Regions from separate parts of the Caballeronia sp. LZ062 genome, predicted to be linked through region 1. Evidence: riboswitches for the same ligand, from Rfam matches in the RefSeq annotation. Region 1 holds a riboswitch; the other holds the start of a gene.
What was found. A riboswitch is a leader RNA that binds a small molecule or an ion and turns the genes downstream of it on or off. The one in region 1 is predicted to bind cobalamin.
Positions count from the first base shown of each region.

Region 2: linked by a shared signal. The riboswitch ahead of P9239_RS14875 (TonB-dependent receptor domain-containing protein) and the one ahead of P9239_RS01765 (cobalamin biosynthesis protein) in region 1 are both predicted to bind cobalamin.

Region 1 is NZ_JARTWB010000001.1:352,539-361,644, forward strand. It holds gene cobJ (precorrin-3B C(17)-methyltransferase) at 1-84, shown strand, start outside; gene P9239_RS01745 (VWA domain-containing protein) at 63-749, opposite strand; gene P9239_RS01750 (ATP-binding protein) at 746-1,732, opposite strand; gene cobN (cobaltochelatase subunit CobN) at 1,744-5,517, opposite strand; gene cobW (cobalamin biosynthesis protein CobW) at 5,522-6,601, opposite strand; cobalamin riboswitch at 6,725-6,974, opposite strand; cobalamin riboswitch at 7,029-7,274, shown strand; gene P9239_RS01765 (cobalamin biosynthesis protein) at 7,293-7,721, shown strand; gene cobO (cob(I)yrinic acid a,c-diamide adenosyltransferase) at 7,730-8,332, shown strand; gene P9239_RS01775 (cobyrinate a,c-diamide synthase) at 8,337-9,106, shown strand, end outside.
Region 2 is NZ_JARTWB010000002.1:1,875,451-1,884,556, reverse strand. It holds RNA gene ssrS (6S RNA) at 1-162, opposite strand, end outside; gene P9239_RS14885 (cell division protein ZapA) at 268-582, opposite strand; gene P9239_RS14880 (ATPase) at 579-968, opposite strand; cobalamin riboswitch at 1,196-1,491, shown strand; gene P9239_RS14875 (TonB-dependent receptor domain-containing protein) at 1,576-3,462, shown strand; gene P9239_RS14870 (FecCD family ABC transporter permease) at 3,498-4,496, shown strand; gene P9239_RS14865 (ABC transporter ATP-binding protein) at 4,493-5,272, shown strand; gene cobT (nicotinate-nucleotide--dimethylbenzimidazole phosphoribosyltransferase) at 5,285-6,337, shown strand; gene P9239_RS14855 (adenosylcobinamide-GDP ribazoletransferase) at 6,339-7,100, shown strand; gene cobC (alpha-ribazole phosphatase) at 7,085-7,654, shown strand; gene P9239_RS14845 (cobalamin-binding protein) at 7,662-8,510, opposite strand; gene P9239_RS14840 (hypothetical protein) at 8,675-8,992, shown strand.

The DNA.
Region 1 (9,106 bases):
ATGCGAACGATGGTCATCGTCGGATCGTCGAGAACGCGCGTGCTCGGCGATGGCGAGTGGGTTTATACGCCGCGCTCGTATTGAAGCGATTCGGCGGGCATGTAATGCGCGTGCCAGTCGAGCGCCAACGCATGGGCGCCGCCGACACGCACGCGTCCTTCCTCGAAATCCACCACGACGATGCGGTCCGCCAACGCCGGCGCAGCGGGTCGTTCGTTCGTGCGTCCATCGCTCAACAGCCAGAGCCAGCGACGCTGCGAAGGCTTGCGACGCGCGGCCCTAGCAAGCACCGTCGATGCGCTCGCCATGCCGAGCGTGAGCGGCGTTCCGCCTCCGCCGCCAATCGGGGCGATCCAGCGGTCGTTGAACCAATGCGCCGTTCCCGGCTGACGGCGCACTTCGACACGGCCGCCACCGAAGCACACGAGCGCAACCTCGGCGCGTTCGCGATAGGCGCGGTCGAACAATGCAATTAGCAAGCCCTTCGCGCGCGCGAGACGCTCGCCGCCGAGCATCGAGCCCGAGCAATCGAGCACGAAGCAATGCAGCGCAGGCGCTTCGCCTTCGCCGCGGTGAAAGCGCAAGTGACGCGGTTCGAAGCGTGCGGTCCGTTTCGCGCGCAGCGTCGCAGTCCAGTCGACCGATGCAGTCGCGAGGCCCTCACGCGTACGGACGCGGCCACGCGAACGCGCGTCCTGCCACCGAAGACGATGCGCGTTCGCATCGGCGTCCGGCCTTCGATGGCTCAGGCTTTTTTTGCGGCAAGCGGCCTGACCTGCTTGACCTTCGCGGTGCCTACGGATTCGGGCGGCATATAGCCCCAATCGCCGCCCTGGGTCGTATTCCCGTTCGCCTCCGGTCGCGGCGCTTCGCGAGAATGCGCTTCCTGCTCACGCCGGCGGTGCCGCAAGACTGCGTCCGCCACACAATCGACGTGCTTCGTTTCGACGTATTCCGCGCCTTCGAGCGCAGCCAGTGCACGCGCCGCGCGCAGCATTACAAGGTCCGCTCGCAAACCATCCACGTTAGCGGCAATGCACAGCTCGCTCACATGCGCATGGACGACATCATCGAAGTCATACTCATCGAGCGCCGCACGCGCTGCCTCGATGCGTTCGGCGAGCGCCGCCTGATTATCGGCGTGTCGCGCACGAAATGCTTCGGCATCCGAATCGAATGCAAGCCGCGCCTTGACGATTCGCTGCCGCACGTTCGCGTCGAAACAGTTGGCGAGTTCGACGGCAAGCCCGAAGCGATCCAGCAGTTGCGGGCGCAATTCGCCCTCTTCCGGATTCATGGTGCCGATCAGCACGAAGCGCGCATCATGACGATGCGATATGCCGTCACGCTCGATGATATTCACGCCGCTCGCAGCCACGTCGAGCAATTGATCGACGAGAGGATTCGGCAGCAGATTCACTTCATCGACATACAGCACACCGCGATGCGCCTTCGCAAGCAACCCCGGCGAGAACTTTACGCCGCCATCGCGCAACGCGCTTTGAATATCGAGCGTGCCGATGAGTTGTTCTTCACTCGCGCCGAGCGGCAAGGTCACGAGTTTCCCTTCCGGCAACAGCTCTGCGAGGGCACGCGCCGCCGTGGACTTCGCCGTGCCGCGCGGACCGCTCACGAGCACGCCGCCAAGTGACGGATCGACGGCCGCGAGTAACAACGCCTGTTGCAACGGCGCTTGTCCGACGAGCGCCGTAAAGGGAAACGCTGGAAACAAAGAGGTTTCGTTCAATTCTGTCGGCCTTCGAGTTGCTGCTCGACATCGAGCAGATGCTGTGTCACGGCCTGCTGGTAGTCGCCGGGTTCTTGCCACAGCCCGCGCTGCATCGCTTCGAGCAAGCGCTCGCAGATCGACTGAAGCGCATGCGGGTTGTGCCGCGCGATGAAGTCGCGCGTGCCGGCATCGTTCACGTAGGCATCGGTGACAAGCGCATATTGATGATCGGAAACCACGCGCGCGGTGGCATCGTAGCCGAAGAGGTAATCGACGGTCGCGGAAAGCTCGGACGCGCCTTTATAGCCGTGCCGTTTGACGCCGTCGATCCACTTCGGATTGACCACGCGCGAGCGCACCACGCGCGCGATCTCTTCGTTCAACGTGCGCATACGCGGCGCGGCCGGGTTGCTGTGGTCCGCGTTGTACGCTTGCGGCTGCACGCCCGAAAGGTAGCGTACCGCCGCGACCATGCCGCCCTGAAACTGGTGATAGTCGTTCGAATCGAGCAAGTCGTGTTCGCGGTTGTCCTGGTTCTGAAGCACCACGTCGAGCGTCGAGAGCCGAGTACCGAAGCTCGACCGTGCTTCGACGCCATCGCCACCTTGCGAATACGCATAGCCGCCCGTGGCTTGATAAGCGGCGGACAGATCGGCGTCGGTCTCCCATTGCTTTAGATCGATGAGTTCCTGCAAACCCGCGCCATACGCGCCCGGCTTCGTGCTGAATACACGCCAGCCCGCACGCCGTCGCGCTTCTTCGGCATCGACGCCGCGTCCGATCAACTCGTCGCGCTCGCGCAGAATGCGCGCGCGAATCGGGTTCACGTCTTCGGGCTCGTCTTCCAGTCCCGCGACGGCCTGCACGGCTGCATCGAACAGATGCATGAGATTGGCGAAAGCATCGCGGAAAAAGCCCGATACGCGCAACGTGACGTCGATGCGTGGCCGATTGAAGATGGAGATCGGCAGAATCTCGAAGTCCGTCACGCGATGACTGCCCGCCGCCCACTTCGGCCGCACGCCGATCAACGCGAAGGCTTGCGCGATATCGTCGCCGCCGGTGCGCATGGTCGCCGTGCCCCACACCGATAAGCCGATGGCGCGCGGATAGTCGCCGTGGTCCTGCACGTGGCGCTCGACGAGCATGTTCGCGGACTTGAGCCCGAGCGACCACGCGGCTTGCGTCGGCAATGCGCGCGTATCGACCGAATAGAAGTTGCGCCCCGTCGGCAACACGTCTGGCCTGCCGCGCGATGGAGATCCACTCGGCCCGGGCGGAACGAAGCGGCCTTCGAGACCGCGCTTGAGTTGCATCGATTCTTGCGGACCGCATGCGTCCAGACGCGCAAGCACGTCGCGATGCAAGCGTTCGAGTACGCGTGCCGTATGCGGTCCCGGCACGGCTGCTTCGCCTTCGAGAAGCAGCATGGCGAGACCTTCGAGCCGCTCACGCGTATCGCCTTGATGGCGCCACGGCGCATCGCTTGCCGCCTGCAACGCGTTGGGACGCGGCCCATGCCAGGGTGCGGACCAGTCGGCATCGAGCGGGTCGAAGTCGTCGCCTAGTTGCAGGTCGCGCGCGAGCGAGGTAATGAGGCTTGCGTTCGCCCCTTGACCATCGCCGATTGGAAAGCGGCCGAGCGCAAGCAGCGTATCGCGGCGCTGCACGCCTTGCGGCGACACACCGAAAACATGCAGGCCGTCGCGAATCTGCGCTTCTTTCAGCTCGCACAGGTAGGCGTCCGCGCGCGTGAGCAACGCGTCTTCGCCGGATGCATCGCGTGGCGCATCCAGCCCTAACTCCTCGTGCAGCTTATGCTCGACGATGCTCGCGAGTATCGACTTGCGCAACAGCTTGGCGCGCCGGACATCGACCATCAATGCTTCGTAGTACTCGTCAACCTGGCGCTCGAGATCCTGCAACGGCCCGTAGTTTTCGGCGCGCGTGAGCGGCGGCATCAGATGGTCGATGATGACCGCCTGCGCGCGCCGCTTGGCCTGACTGCCCTCGCCCGGATCGTTGACGATGAACGGGTAGAGATGCGGCATGGGTCCGAGGATCAGGTCGGGCCAGCACGATGCCGACAGCGCGACGCTCTTGCCCGGCAGCCATTCGAGGTTGCCGTGCTTGCCGACATGCACGAGTGCGTCCGCGTTGAAGCGCAAGCGCAGCCAGAAATAAAACGCGAGATAGGAATGCGGCGGAACGAGCTCTGCATCGTGATAGCTCGCATAATCGTTGCGTTCGCGCGATCTCGACGGTTGGATGCCGATGAACACTTCACCGCAGCGCAAGCCCGCGATCATGAAACGGCCGCGCCGCAATGTCGGGTCTCCTTCGGGCGCGCCCCACGTTTTTTCGAGCGCGGCGCGGGCGTCCGCGGGCAAGGTGCGATAAGCGTCCAGATAGTCTTCGAGCGAAAGGCTTTGGAGCGCCGGCCGCATGTCACGAACGACAGGATCGTTCGTCACGCCTTGCGTCAATGCGGCGATGAGCGCATCGCCATCCGCCGGCAATTCGCCCACGCGATAACCTTCGCGCGCGAGCATCGACAAGATGCCGACCGCAGACGCCGGCGTATCGAGCCCCACGCCGTTGCCGATGCGCCCTTCGCTCGCCGGATAGTTCGCCAGTACGAGGGCGATCCGCTTCTTTTCATTAGGCGTGTGCCGCAGCGCGCACCAGCGGCGGCTCAACTCCGCGACGAAGCGCACGCGTTCGGCATCGGCCTGATAACGGACCACATCCACTTGCGTATGCGCGCAGTGATACGCGAGCCCCTTGAAGCTGACCGCACGTGTGATGATGCGGCCATCGACCTCGGGCAACGCGACATGCATCGCCACGTCGCGCGAATTAAGGCCGTGATTGTCCTTCTCCCAGTCCTCGCGATTGCCGCCGCTCAAGATCACTTGCAGCACGGGCGCATCGCCCGCTATCTCGAAGTCTTCGCTTTCGCCGATCACGCTTGCTGCAAACGCGGTCGTGTTCAACACGAGCGATGCACGATGCTCCGCGCATAGACGCGCGATCACTTCACGGCTCACGCTTTCCTTGAGCGATGAAATCGCAATCGGCAACGGATTCAGGCCTTCTCTTTCGAGGGCGTCGATGAGCGTATCGAATACGGCCGTGTTGCCCGCTTGCAAGTGCGCGCGATAAAAGAGAATCGCGACGACGGGCGCACCTTCGGTCCATCGCGTGCGCCAGTCGTCGATTGAGGCGATGTCGTGCTCGGGATGATAGATCGCCACGGCAGGCAGCGGACGCGGCGCCCGAGGCTCGCGGCCAAAGCCGAACACGTGATAGCCGATTGCACGCAAGAATTCCTCTGCATTGCCCGCGCCGCCTTCGCGCAGGTAGCGCGACAGCTCGCGGCAGAACGCGGCGTCCGCAGTGCTCTTGCTGATGAGGTTGGGGTCTTCCGTGAGATCGCCCGAAAACATGGCGAGCGTTTGCTTCTCGCGCTCGGCCAGCGCAACGATACGCTCGATGCCGTAAGGCCAGTACGATTCCCCGCCGAGATGATCCACGATGACGACCTTCGCGTGACGCAATACATCGTCGACGTAGAAATCGACCGATGCGGGCTGGCGAAGAAACGATTGGTTCGCGAGCCGCACTTCGGGAAAACCGGGTTCGAGACGCGGAAACACGCTCGCAAGCAACGCGAGCGTGGTATCCGCAGAACTGAGCACGACGATCGGCGCGCGCGTCTGCTCGATGCGCATGACGCCTGCCGCGTCATCGACAAAGCCTCCCGGCGTCGTGCGTAACAGATGCATTGTGTCAGGCCTGCGCGAGCGCGTTCGCAAGCGCGGCGTTCAACGCCGACTGCAGCGTTTGACGGTCGAGGTCTTCGCCGATGAGCACGAAGCGGCTCGCGGCTTCGCCTTCGTTCCAGCGACGGTCATAGTAGCTGTCGAAGCGCCGCCCGACACCTTGCACCACGAGACGCATTGCAGCACCGGGCAATGCAGCGAAGCCCTTGACGCGGTAAATCGTGTGGTTTTCGACGAGCGTCTGCAACGCGGCAATGGCCTGTTCGCGGGACTCCACTCGCGCTTCCACGACGACTGAATCGAATGCGTCGTGATGATGATCCGCATGACCATCGTCGTCTGCGGAACCATGATGGTCGTGACGAAGATGGATGCTTTCTTCCGACGCCGCTTGCAGGCCGAGCAACGCATGCAGATCCAGCTTGCCCATTTGCGCGGGCACGATCTTCACTTGCTGCGGAATCTCGGGACGCACCAGCGCTTCCACACGGCGCAGCGCATCGGCATCCATGAGGTCAGTCTTATTGACGATCACGAGATCGGCCGAAGACAGTTGATCCTCGAATAGTTCATGCAGCGGCGATTCATGGTCCAGATTCGGGTCGGCCTTGCGTTGCGCTTCGACCGCTGCGGGATTCGCGGCGAACTGTCCGCTCGCGGCGGCAGGGCCATCGACCACCGTGATGACCGCATCCACCGTGAAGGCGTTTTTGATGGACGGCCAGTTGAACGCCTGCACGAGCGGCTTCGGCAGCGCAAGTCCGGACGTCTCGATCAACACATGATCGATGCGCTCGCGACGTTCCAGCAACTGCTCCATCACCGGATAAAACTCTTCCTGCACCGTGCAGCAGAGGCACCCGTTAGCGAGTTCATAGAGATTTCGGTCGGTGGATGCGGCTTCGTCGTCGCAACCGATGCCGCAGCCTTTGAGAATCTCCCCGTCGATGCCGAGCTCGCCGAATTCGTTCACGATCACGGCCAGGCGCATGCCCTGCGCATTCGACATGATGTGGCGCATCAAGGTAGTCTTGCCGCTGCCGAGAAAGCCTGTCACGACCGTAACGGGAATCTTGCGGGTTTGCATCGTCGCTCCGTGGCTCGTGTATGCGTGCGTCGTGCGTCGCGCGATGAAGGCATCGCTAGCGAAACATCTGCGGGGAGACGCGCACGACTGATGGACCGTGGGCCATGCCGCATCCCCGCGGCATAAGCCCTGCGAAAGTCTGGCCGGTATCCGGGCTTGCGACTCGTTGCGCAGCCTTCCTGCCGCAATGGGCAGTGGCCTCGTGCGCAACGCGCGATATCGCGTGAACCGATACCGCCAGTCGCTTACCGTTGCGGGGGCAGCGCAGGTTGGCGTGCGTCCGTTCGTATGATGGAGCGATGCGCTTCCTGCTTCCCGTTTAACTGCGCGCGAAAGAAGCTCGCACGCGGGCACCAGAACTGCGTGCAGTCTAGGCTGCGCGCGAACGAGCGTCAAGGAAGGCGACGCTCGAAACGGGTGCTTGTGGTATCGTTGGCCCGCGACTGGTGCTCGCGCGTTCGCACGAAGCGCGCAGTTAAACGGGAAACAGGAAGCGGCCTCTCAAGACATGAACGACTCGCCAACCTGTGCTGTCCCCGCAACGGTACGCGACCGGCGGCATCAGTCTCCATGATGCCGCGCATTGCGCACAAGGCCACTGCCCGTTCACGGTGGGAAGGCTGCGCGATGAAGGCCGCAAGCCCGGATACCGGCCAGCGCAGGGAACGAAGCGCATCGCTCGAAAGAAGCGATGCATTCGCCGAACGCCGCCATCCGCGAGGGACGCATGGGCGGCGCGAGCCTTTCACCCATTCGTTCGATGATGCCTCCTTGCGCGAGCCAGCGCCGCCTTGCCGTCGGCATCGGCTGCAAACGCGGAGTGAGCGCCGATGCGATCGAAGCCGCCGTCCGCGCGGCGCTCGATAGCGTCGAGTTCCCGTTCGCATGCATTGCGGTGATCGCGAGCATCGACATCAAGCACGATGAAACCGGCTTGCGCGGCTTCTGCGAGCGTCATGGCTTGCCGTTGCGCTTGTATTGCGCCGACGACATCGCGAAGATCTGTGCCGATGGCGTATGCGAGCCGTGCGCGCTGCTTGCGAGCGATGGCGGAAAGCTCGTGGTGCGCAAGACGATCAAGGGTTACGTGACCGTCGCCATCGCAACAATGAAAGCCTGATAAAGCCCATGAAAACCGATACCGAATCGCATCTGCGCATGACGCAGCGTCGCAAGGAAGGCCACGAAAAGAAGCAGGCCGCCGCGGATCACGAGAAGGGTCTCTTAATCGTCAACACGGGTAATGGCAAGGGCAAGACGACGGCGGCGTTCGGCATGGCCGTGCGCGTGCTCGGGCATGGCATGAAGCTCGGCGTCGTTCAATTCATCAAGGGCGCGCTGCATACGTCGGAGCGCGATTTCCTGAGCGCAGTCGCCAATTGCGACTTCGTGACGATGGGCGACGGCTATACGTGGAACACGCAGAACCGCGAGGCCGACATGGCGACTGCACGGAAAGGCTGGAACGAAGCGCGGCGCATGATCGAAAGCGGCGAATATCAGATGGTCGTGCTCGACGAGCTCAACACCGTGCTCAAGTACGAATACTTGCCGCTCGACGAAGTGCTCGACGTGTTGAAGGCGCGTCCCGCCATGCTGCATGTGGTGGTCACGGGCCGCCATGCGCCGGATGCGCTCGTCGACATGGCGGACCTCGTCACGGAGATGCGGCTCGTGAAGCATCCGTATCGCGAGCAAGGCGTGAAAGCGCAACGCGGCGTCGAGTTCTGACGCCATGCCGTCCTGCCCCGCACTCTTCATCGGCGCGAGCGCCTCGCATCAAGGCAAAACCACGGTGACGGCCGCACTTGCGCGCCATCATGCGCGGCGCGGCTTGAACGTGCGCGTGTTCAAGACCGGGCCGGATTTTCTGGACCCGATGATTCTCGAACGCGCGTGCGGATCGCCCGTTTATTCGCTGCATCTGTCGATGGTCGGTCTCGACGCATGTCGTGCTTTGCTTGCACAGGCCGCGCGTGAAGCCGATCTCATTCTGATAGAAGGCGTCATGGGTCTGTTCGATGGCACGCCCAGCAGCGCCGATCTTGCTGCCGCATTCAACGTTCCGGTGCTTGCGGTGATCGGCGCGCATGGCATGGCGCAGACGTTCGGCGCGGTGGCCTTCGGACTCGCGCGTTATCGCGCGGACGTGCCGTTTTATGGCGTGCTCGCCAATCGCGTTGCATCCGCACGGCATGCGCAGATGTTGGCCGAAGCGATTCCAGACGGTCTGCGTTATTGCGGGCATCTCTCCAACGCGGACGACATTGCGCTGCCTGAGCGCCACCTTGGCCTCACGCAAGCGCAAGAAGTCGCGGGACTCGATGCGCGTCTTGATCGCGCCGCCGATGCCATTGCGGCTACAGCGCTTGCCGACATGCCGCCGCCCGTTCACTTCGAGGACGCCGCGCTTGAAGCGCCGCCGCGCCTGCTCGAAGGCCTGCATATCGCAATGGCGCGAGACGCGGCCTTCTCGTTCGTCTATCCGGCTAATGTGGACTTGCT
Region 2 (9,106 bases), on a different contig from region 1:
AGGCCGGCATCCTGAACCTGGGTTCAAGATTGGTCGCGGTAAGCAACACTTCGGGTACATCAGACAGAGTGACGCGCGCGCCCGTGCTGCAACGTTCCGCAACCGTGCCAATGTAGCATTGGTTCAAGGAATATATGACCTTGGCGTACCAGGCAGGGAGACCTCACTGTACACCAAACGTTTGGTCCTTGCAGCCCCTTGCCTGCGTTTCTCGCGGTATCTTTTTTTGATTGACACCGCAACGCTGATTAGATCAGCGCATGGCGCTCAGTGCGCTTCATATTGCGCAATGACAGCGCCAAGCTGCTCGTTCATGGAGTGCATCGTGCGGCGGATTTCTTCCGCGGGGAATGCTTCGCCGTGACGCACGCTTTCCTGCAGTTTCAGCAATTCGGACGCCAGCGAAAGCGCGGCCATGACTGCGATGCGGTCGGTACCGCGCACGCTGCTGGCGTTGCGCACCTTGTTCATCTCGGCATCCACGCGGGCTACGGCTTCGCGCAGCGCGGCTTCGGTTTCCGGCGAGCACGCGAGGCGATACTGCTGGCCAAGAATGGATACTTCGATCTGCGTGGTCGTCATGCCTTCTCTCCTTGATGATGCTCGCCGTGCACTTCTTCCGCGTGCGCATGTTCGTGCTGCGCTTCGCGCGATGCGCCAGCTTCGGCGTTGAGAAGATCGAGCTGATTTTCACTCTCGGCATGATGCGCTTTCGCGCGCGGCAGCTTTTCGAGGATCGCGTTCAGGCGCACTTGCGCGTCGTCGATTTTCGCGGACAGCGAATCGCGTTCGCCTTGCAGCGCGTCGCGCTCGTTGCGAACCTGCACGAGTTCGGCCTGAACATTCGCGAAATCGGCGCGCAGTTGTTCGATTTGTGCTTCGAGCGCGAGACGCGCCTGATTGTGGCGCTCGCTGATCTTGATCAGCCGGCCGATGTTTCCTGACAGTGATTCGAGTTCGTTGAGCATGTGCTGCGTCCTCTAAAGACCTGGCATTTTAGCGCGGTTCAACGGAGCTTCCGATAATTGTCTCGTTTCGAGACGTAACAACACGCGATCTTGCGCGCATCGCCCTGTATTCATGTGTGGAATGGCCCGCGCTCGACGTATCCGCATACGCGACGGACGGCGCAAGGTCGTCGTTCAACCTTCGCGATGAGCGGGCGCGCGTTCTTGACGGCCCTCATGCGCGCTCCTACACTTGCCGCACTTTTGGTGCTCGCGCCGCCTCTCTTGCGGCGCAGTCAAACGGGAAACAGGAAGCGCTGTCTCGCACGAGCGGCACGCGCCAACCTGTGCTGCCCCCGCAACGGTAAGCGACCGCAACGCAAGTTGCAAGTCGTCCCTCGCGCGTTTCTCATCACAGCTCCGGACTTGTCCACTACACGAGCGAGACTGCAAGAAGCGTGTCGGTGCCACTGTGCTTTTAAGCGCGGGAAGGCGGGACGATGCGTCGCCAGCCCGGATACCGGCCAATCGTCCAGCGCGCCGATGCCCTGCAAGCCGGCGCGTGCGTCGCGCACAGACCTCGCGGGGAGCGGGGCACGCGCCAGTCTCCAACGGGAACGCTCCACACATGGTCTTGCCTTCGTCCGGCCTCATTCGTCGCGCCGCGCGTGTCGTCGTGTGCGCCGCTGCGAGTGTGCCGCTTGCTCAGGCCGCGCACGCCGATTCCGCGCCCGGCTTGTCCGATCCGCCGTCGCAGACACTCGCGCCCGTCGTCGTCACCGCGACGCGCAGCGCGCAACCGCTCGCCGATTCCATCCCGCAAGCGACGCTCTTCGACGCGCAGGACATCGCCGACAGCAACGCGGACGATGCGCTCGGGCTCATTGCGCTCGCACCGGGCGTGCAGATCACGCGCAACGGCGGGCCGGGCGCGACATCGGGCGTCTTCATACGCGGCGCGTCGTCGACGCAATCGCTCGTGCTCATCGACGGCGTGCGTGTCGAATCGGTCTCGCTCGGCGCGGCGCAGTTGTCCCAACTGATGCTCGATCAGACCGGTCGCGTCGAAGTGGTCAACGGCAACGTGTCGGCGCTGTATGGATCGAACGCGATCGGCGGCGTCGTGCAGATCTTCACGAAGGAGGGCGAGCCGCATCGGCCGCGCTTTCATTTCGAAGCCGAGTACGGCAGCTATCACACGCAGCGGCAATCGGCGGGCGTGGATGGCGCGCTCGATGCCGACGGCCGCACCACGTTCAGCCTGAGCGTGTCCCGCGAAAAGACCGACGGCTTCTCGTCGATCGATCCCGCGCTCGCGCCTGCCGCGAATCCGAACGCGAACGGTTATCTGAATGAAAGCGTCGCCGCGACGCTGCGCCACAAGTTCAGCGACACGTGGGACGCGGGCGTGCGCTTTCTGCAATCGAACGGCGTCAACAGTTTCGACGATCCCTACGGCGTCCCGACCGATCTCAACGAATCGCATGATCGCGTGCGGTCCGCGTCGGTGTTCGCAAACGGCAAGCTGACCGACAACTGGACGACGCACTTCACCATCGCGCAGGGACAGGACCGCGCGAACATCGAGCAGAACGGCGTCTACACGAGCCGCTTCAACTCAGAGAATCATCAGTATCTGTGGCAGAACGACTTCCGGCTCACGGACGCGCACAAGTTGGTGTTCGGCTACGAGCATCTCGACCAGTCGCTCGATTCGGACCAGTTGAGCGCGCCGGACCGGCATGTGAACTCGGTGTTCGCGGGCTACGTGGGACGCTTCGGCCCGAGCGAAGTGCAGGCCAACGTGCGCCGCGACCAGTATTCCGACTTCGGCGGCGCGAACAGCTACTATCTGGGCTACGCGTACAACCTCGACGCGCACTGGCGCGCAAGCGCGAGCTACGCGGCGTCGTTTCGCGCGCCGAGCTTCGACGATCTCTACTATCCGTTGAGCGGCAATGCGTCGATACAGCCGGAGCGCAGCCATTCGGCCGAGGCCGCGTTGCAGTACGCATCGGAGAAGATCGGCGTGGTGCGCGTGACCGCGTTCGAGACGCGCTATTCGAATCTGATCGACTACGTGAACGACGGCAGCGGCTTCTATATCGCGCAGAACGTCGGGCGTGCGAAGGTGCAGGGCGTCGAGGGATCGTGGGCCGGGCACGTTGGCGCAACCGACGTGCGCGCGAGCGTGACGTTCCAGAATCCCGTCGACGAGACGAATCACGAAGACCTCACGCGTCGCGCGCGGCGTTTTGCGTCGCTGTCGGCGCATCGGTCGATCGGGCGCTGGCGCGTGGGCGGCGAATGGATCGTAAGCGGCGCGCGCAGCGATTACGATTCGACGCTCGCGGGCTACGGCGTCGTCAATCTATCGGCGCAGTACGACATCACGAAGTCGTGGTACGTGAATGCGCGCATCGACAACCTGTTCGACCGCAACTATGAACTGGCTTACTCGTACAACACGCCGCGTCGCGGCGCTTACGTCACGATCGGCTGGCATCCGTCGTGAGCCGCGCCGCTGACGCGCGCCGCCCGATGAAGGCGATGCACGCAACGCGCGCCGCCGCGATCTGGCTCGCGCTGGGCGCGGCGGTCGTCATCGTGCTGGCGGCATCGCTCGCGCTCGGAAGCGTCGCGCTGCCGCCGACGCGTGCCATCGCCGCGCTGCTGCACGTGCACGCGGCCACGCATGACATCGCCGACGAAATCGTGCTTAACCTGCGATTGCCGCGCGCGCTCGCGGGCTTCGCGTCGGGCGCGCTGCTCGCGCTCGCCGGGGCGCTGCTGCAAGTGCTGCTGCGCAATCCGCTCGCCGAACCGTACGTGCTTGGCGTGTCGGGCGGCGCGGCGGCGTTCGCTCTTTCCGCGATGCTCGCGTCGATGCCGTGGTGGGGCGTCGATCTCGCGGCGTGCGCTGGCGCGTTGGCATCCATCGTTCTGGTGCTCGGCCTTGCGCGCACGCACGTGTGGCACGGCGAGCAGGACGCTTCGCCACGGCTCTTGCTCACGGGCGTCGTGGTCGCGGCGGGCTGGGGCGCGCTCATCACGCTGATACTCAGCATCGCGCCGGAGAACCGGCTGCGCGGCATGATCTTCTGGCTCACCGGCGACCTCAACGGCGCATCGACGCCGTGGCCCGCGATGATCGCGCTCGGCGTGGCGCTCGCCTTGATCGTGCCGTGCGCGCCGCAGTTGCACGTGCTGTTGCGCGGCGAAGCCACGGCGCGTTCGCTCGGTGTGCCGGTCGAACGCCTGCGGCTGCGCGTGTATCTGGTGGCATCGCTCGCGGCGGCGGCTGCGGTGACGACGGCAGGAACCATCGGCTTCGTCGGGCTCGTGGTGCCGCATTTGCTGCGGCTCGCGTTCGGCAACGACCAGCGTATGCTCGTGCCCGCCGCCGCGCTCGCGGGCGGGCTCGCCGTGATGAGCGCGGACCTCGCCGCGCGCACGGTCATCGCGCCGGCGCAGTTGCCGGTGGGTGTCGTCACGGCGCTGATCGGCGTGCCCATGTTTCTGTGGATGCTGCTGCGAAGACCGCGATGAAGCCGCTCTCTGTCGACAACCTCGTGCTGCGCGCGGGCGCCCGAACGCTCGTCGACGGCCTTTCTGCGACCATCGCGGCGGGCGAAGTCTGGTGCATCGCGGGGCCGAACGGCGCGGGCAAGACCACGCTCATCGGCGTGCTCGCGGGGCTCGCAAAGCCGGCGTCGGGCGCGATCACGCTCGGCGGCCGGGCGCTCGCGTCGTGGCGCGCGGCGGACCTCGCCCGCGAACGCGCGCTGATGCCGCAAAGCACGCACGACGCCTTCAGCGCGACCGTGCTCGACACCGTGCTGCTCAACCGCTTTCCGTATCTGACGGGCTGGGGCTGGGAAAGCGAAGACGACCGCGCCGCCGCGCACGCGGCGCTCGATGCGCTCGGTCTTGCAGACCTGGCTTCGCGCGACGTGCTCACGCTGTCCGGCGGCGAACGTCAGCGTGTGGCGCTCGCCGCCGTGCTCTGTCAGCAAGCGCCGCTTCTGCTGCTCGACGAACCGCTCGCGCATCTGGACCTGCATCATCAGATCGACTGCCTGCATGCGCTCGCCGCCGCCGCGCACGACGAAGGACGCGCGATCGTCTTTTCGTGCCACGACCTGAACCTCGCGCGCCGCTTCGCCACGCACGCGCTCTTGCTCGACGGCAAGGGCGGCGCGCATGTCGGCGCCGTCGCCGACGTGCTCACGCCTGCGCGGGCGAGCGCGGCGTTCGGCTATCCGCTGATATTGATCCGCGATGGCGAGCATGAGGCGCTCGTGCCTTCGCTTCACCCATTCTGACGAGGAACGCCGATGTCCACTGCTCACGCGCTGCCCAAGCCCCGCCCGCTCGACCGCAGCATCGAACCGGAACTGCGCCGCATCATCGACATGAAGACGAAGCCGCCCGGCAGCCTCGGCCGGCTTGAAACGCTGGCGCTGCAAATGGGCGTGATCCAGCAGACGACGAAGCCGCGCATCGAGCGTCCCGCGATGATCGTCTTCGCGGGCGATCACGGCATCGCGGCTGAAGGCGTGAGCCCGTATCCACAGGAAGTGACGGCGCAGATGGTCGCGAACTTTCTCGCGGGCGGCGCGGCGATAAACGCGTTGTCGCGCTCGGTCGGCATGGCGCTCGAAGTGGTCGATGCGGGCGTCGCCACGCCCATTTCGATCGACCACGGTTACGAACGCTTGTCGCTCGGCCTCGGCACGCGCAACTTCGCGCACGAACCGGCGATGGCGCGCGAAACGGCGCTCGAAGGCATCGCGCGCGGCGCGGCACGCGTGCGGCATCACGCGTCGCTCGGGACCAACGTGATCGGCTTCGGCGAAATGGGCATCGCGAACACGTCGGCGGCGGCGTGTCTGATGAGCCGCCTGTGCGCGCTGCCTATCGACGAATGCGTCGGGCGCGGCACGGGCCTCGACGATCGCGGCCTCGCGCATAAACGCGATGTGCTCGGGCGCGCGCTGGCATCGCAGGCAGCGAATGACGACGCCATCGACACGCTCGCCACCTTCGGCGGCTTCGAGATTGCGATGATGACGGGCGCGTATCTCGCGGCGGCTGAAGCGCGCATGACGATTCTCGTCGATGGTTTCATCGCCACTTCCGCGCTGCTCGTCGCGTCGCGGATCGCACCGGAAGTGCGCGAGTATTGCGTGTTCGCGCATGCATCGAACGAAGCGGGACATCGGCGTATGCTCGCGCATCTCGACGCCGCGCCGCTCCTGGAGCTGGATCTGCGGCTCGGCGAAGGTACGGGCGCGGCGCTCGCGCTGCCGATCTTGCGCGCGGCGGTCGCGTTCGTCGACGAAATGGCGAGCTTCGATTCGGCGGGCGTCTCGAACAAGCCCGCCTGACATGAACCGGCCGCTCGACGAACTGCGCTATTTCTTCACGGCGCTCGGCTATTTCACGCGTGTGCCGGTGCCGCGCTGGGTCGGCTTCGAGCGCGACTATCTGAACGCGGCGGCGCGGTACTTTCCGCTTGTCGGCGCGATGGTCGGCGGCGTCGCGGCGCTCGTGTATCTTGCCGCGCTGCGCGTGTTTCCTGCGGGCGTCGCGGTGCTGCTTTCGATGGCCGCGACGCTCATCTTCACCGGCGCGTTCCACGAAGACGGACTTGCCGATTGCGCCGATGCCTTCGGCGGCGGCTACACGCGCGACGACGTGCTGCGCATCATGCACGATTCGCGCATCGGCGCTTTCGGGGCAATTGCGCTCGTGATCGCGTTCGCGCTCAAGTGGCAAAGTCTCGGCGCGTTGCCACCGATGCGCGCAGGAATCCTAATGATCACCGCGCATGCCGCGAGCCGAACGGTCGCCATCAGCTATCTAGTCACGCTCGACTACGTGCGTGCCGAAGGCAAGGCGAAGCCCGTCGCGCAGCGCATGAGCGCGACGTCCTTCGCGGTCGCGATGCTGTTCGGCTTGCCCTGGCTCTTTTGCATCGGCTGGAAGTTCGCTTGCGTCGCACTTGCCGTGCTGGCGCTGCTGCGCGTGATGGCGGGCCGCTACTTCGTGCGGCGCATCGGCGGTTATACGGGCGATTGCCTCGGCTGCGCGCAGCAGATTCTCGAAATCGCGATCTATCTCGTCGGGCTCGCATGGACCTCGTATTGATTCGTCACCCGGCCGTCGCGGTCGATGAAGGCACGTGCTACGGCCAAACTGATGTGCCGCTTGCCCGCGATGCGCGCGATTCGGCGCACGAAGTTGCGACGCGTATGCGTTCGCTCGATGTTCCCGCGTGCGTCGATGGATGGCACACGAGCCCTCTCCGTCGATGCGCTTTGCTGGCCGCGGCGCTCGGCCCGGCCCGCATCGACGCGCGGCTCGCCGAACTGCATTTCGGTGCATGGGAAGGCCGCGCGTGGAACGATATCGACCGCGCGCTCATCGACGCGTGGGCCGCCGATATCGAGCACGCGCGTCCGCACGGCGGCGAGAGTCTCGCGCAGTTCAGCGAGCGCGTGACCGGATGGTTCGATGACACGTGCGCCGATGCTTCGAGTGCGGTGCATGTGGTGGCGCACGCGGGCGTCGTGCGCGTGCTCGCGGCGCATCTACTCCGCGTGGATCGGGCGAGTGCGCTGCAATGGCCGCTCGCGTTCGGTGGGATCGTGCAGTTTCGTCGGTTCGATACGGGGTGGGGGCTTGTGCGGTGGAACGCGTAGGGCGTGCTTAGCGCCGCTTGCGCGCCACATCCAGATCGCGACAAAGCTGCGCCGCGCCGAGCGCAAGCCGCGGCGTCGGCCGATTGATCAGATCGCCGTCGATGCCGAACAGATTGCCACGCGCGACCGCCGTCATCGACGTCCATTGCTTCCACCGGTCGAGCGCGGGCAACGGGCGATCGGGCTTCGTCGCGCCGGGCGTCGCGGTGACGATCGCTTCGGGATTCGCGGCGAGCACGGCTTCGGTCGAAACGGTCGGCACGCGCGGCGCTTCGGCAGCGAACACGTTCACGCCGCCGCATAGCCCGATCACTTCGCTGAACACGTTGTCGCGATTGAGCGTCATCAGCGGATCGTCCCAGACCTGATAGAACACGCGCACCGGCGGCAGTTGCGCGTACTGCGCGCGCAGCGCCGCGATGTCGCGAGTGAAAGCCGTCGATGCGGCGCGCGCCGTGTCTTCCGTGCCGAGCAGCGCGCCGAGCTTGTCGATGCTGGCGGCAATATCGGCAAGACGCTTCGGCTCGCTGAAATAGAGCGGGATGCCGAGCGCCTTCAACTTGTCGGTCTGACGCGCGGCATTGACGTGCCGCCACACGACGATCAGGTCCGGATGCAGCGCGACGATCCGCTCCAGATCGAGCGCCTTGTTGTCGCCGACGCGCGGTATCGTCTGCGCTTCCTTCGGATAGTCGCTGTAGGTCACCGTGCCGACGATGCGCGCGCCGCCGCCCGCCGCAAACAGCAACTCGGTGACGTGCGGCGCGAGGCTCACGACGCGCGTCGCGGGCGCGGTAAGCGTCACGGGGGCGCCGGTGTCGTCCGTGACGGTGAGCGACGCGTGCGCGTGGTTCATCGCAAAGACGGCGGCGCATGTAGCTGCATAGCGGTTCCACTTGCGCGCGTTCATGTGGCGATTTTCGTGCGCGCCGGAAGCGTCATCGAAGCGCCCGTATGGCCGCTGACGGTCGGCGCGATCCACCGCGAAGACGGCGGCGCATGAGAAGAGACGCAGTTTCCATGTGCGCGCGTTCATCCGGCGATTTCCGTGGCGTTGAAAGCGTCAACAGAGCACTCGCGTGGCCGCTGACGGTCGGCGCCATTCATCGCCAACCCGGCGACGCATGCGATGAGACGCAGGTTGAAAGTGCGCGCATTCAATCGGCAACCTCGGTGGCATTGGAAGAGTCCAGAGCGACGGTGTGGCCGGTGATGGTCAACGGGCTCCATCCCGAAGCCGGCGACGCATGCGATGAGACGCAGGTTGCATGTGCGCGCGTTCATCCGGCGATTTCCGTGGCGTTAGAAGCGTCCACAAAACGCCCAAATGGCCGCTGAGTGTCGGCGCGTTTTATCGCACAGACGGCGACGCATGAGTAGGGACGTGTGAACGCGTTCATCCGGCGATCTCCGTGGCGCTATAAGCGTCAACAAAGCGCCCGTGTGGCTGCA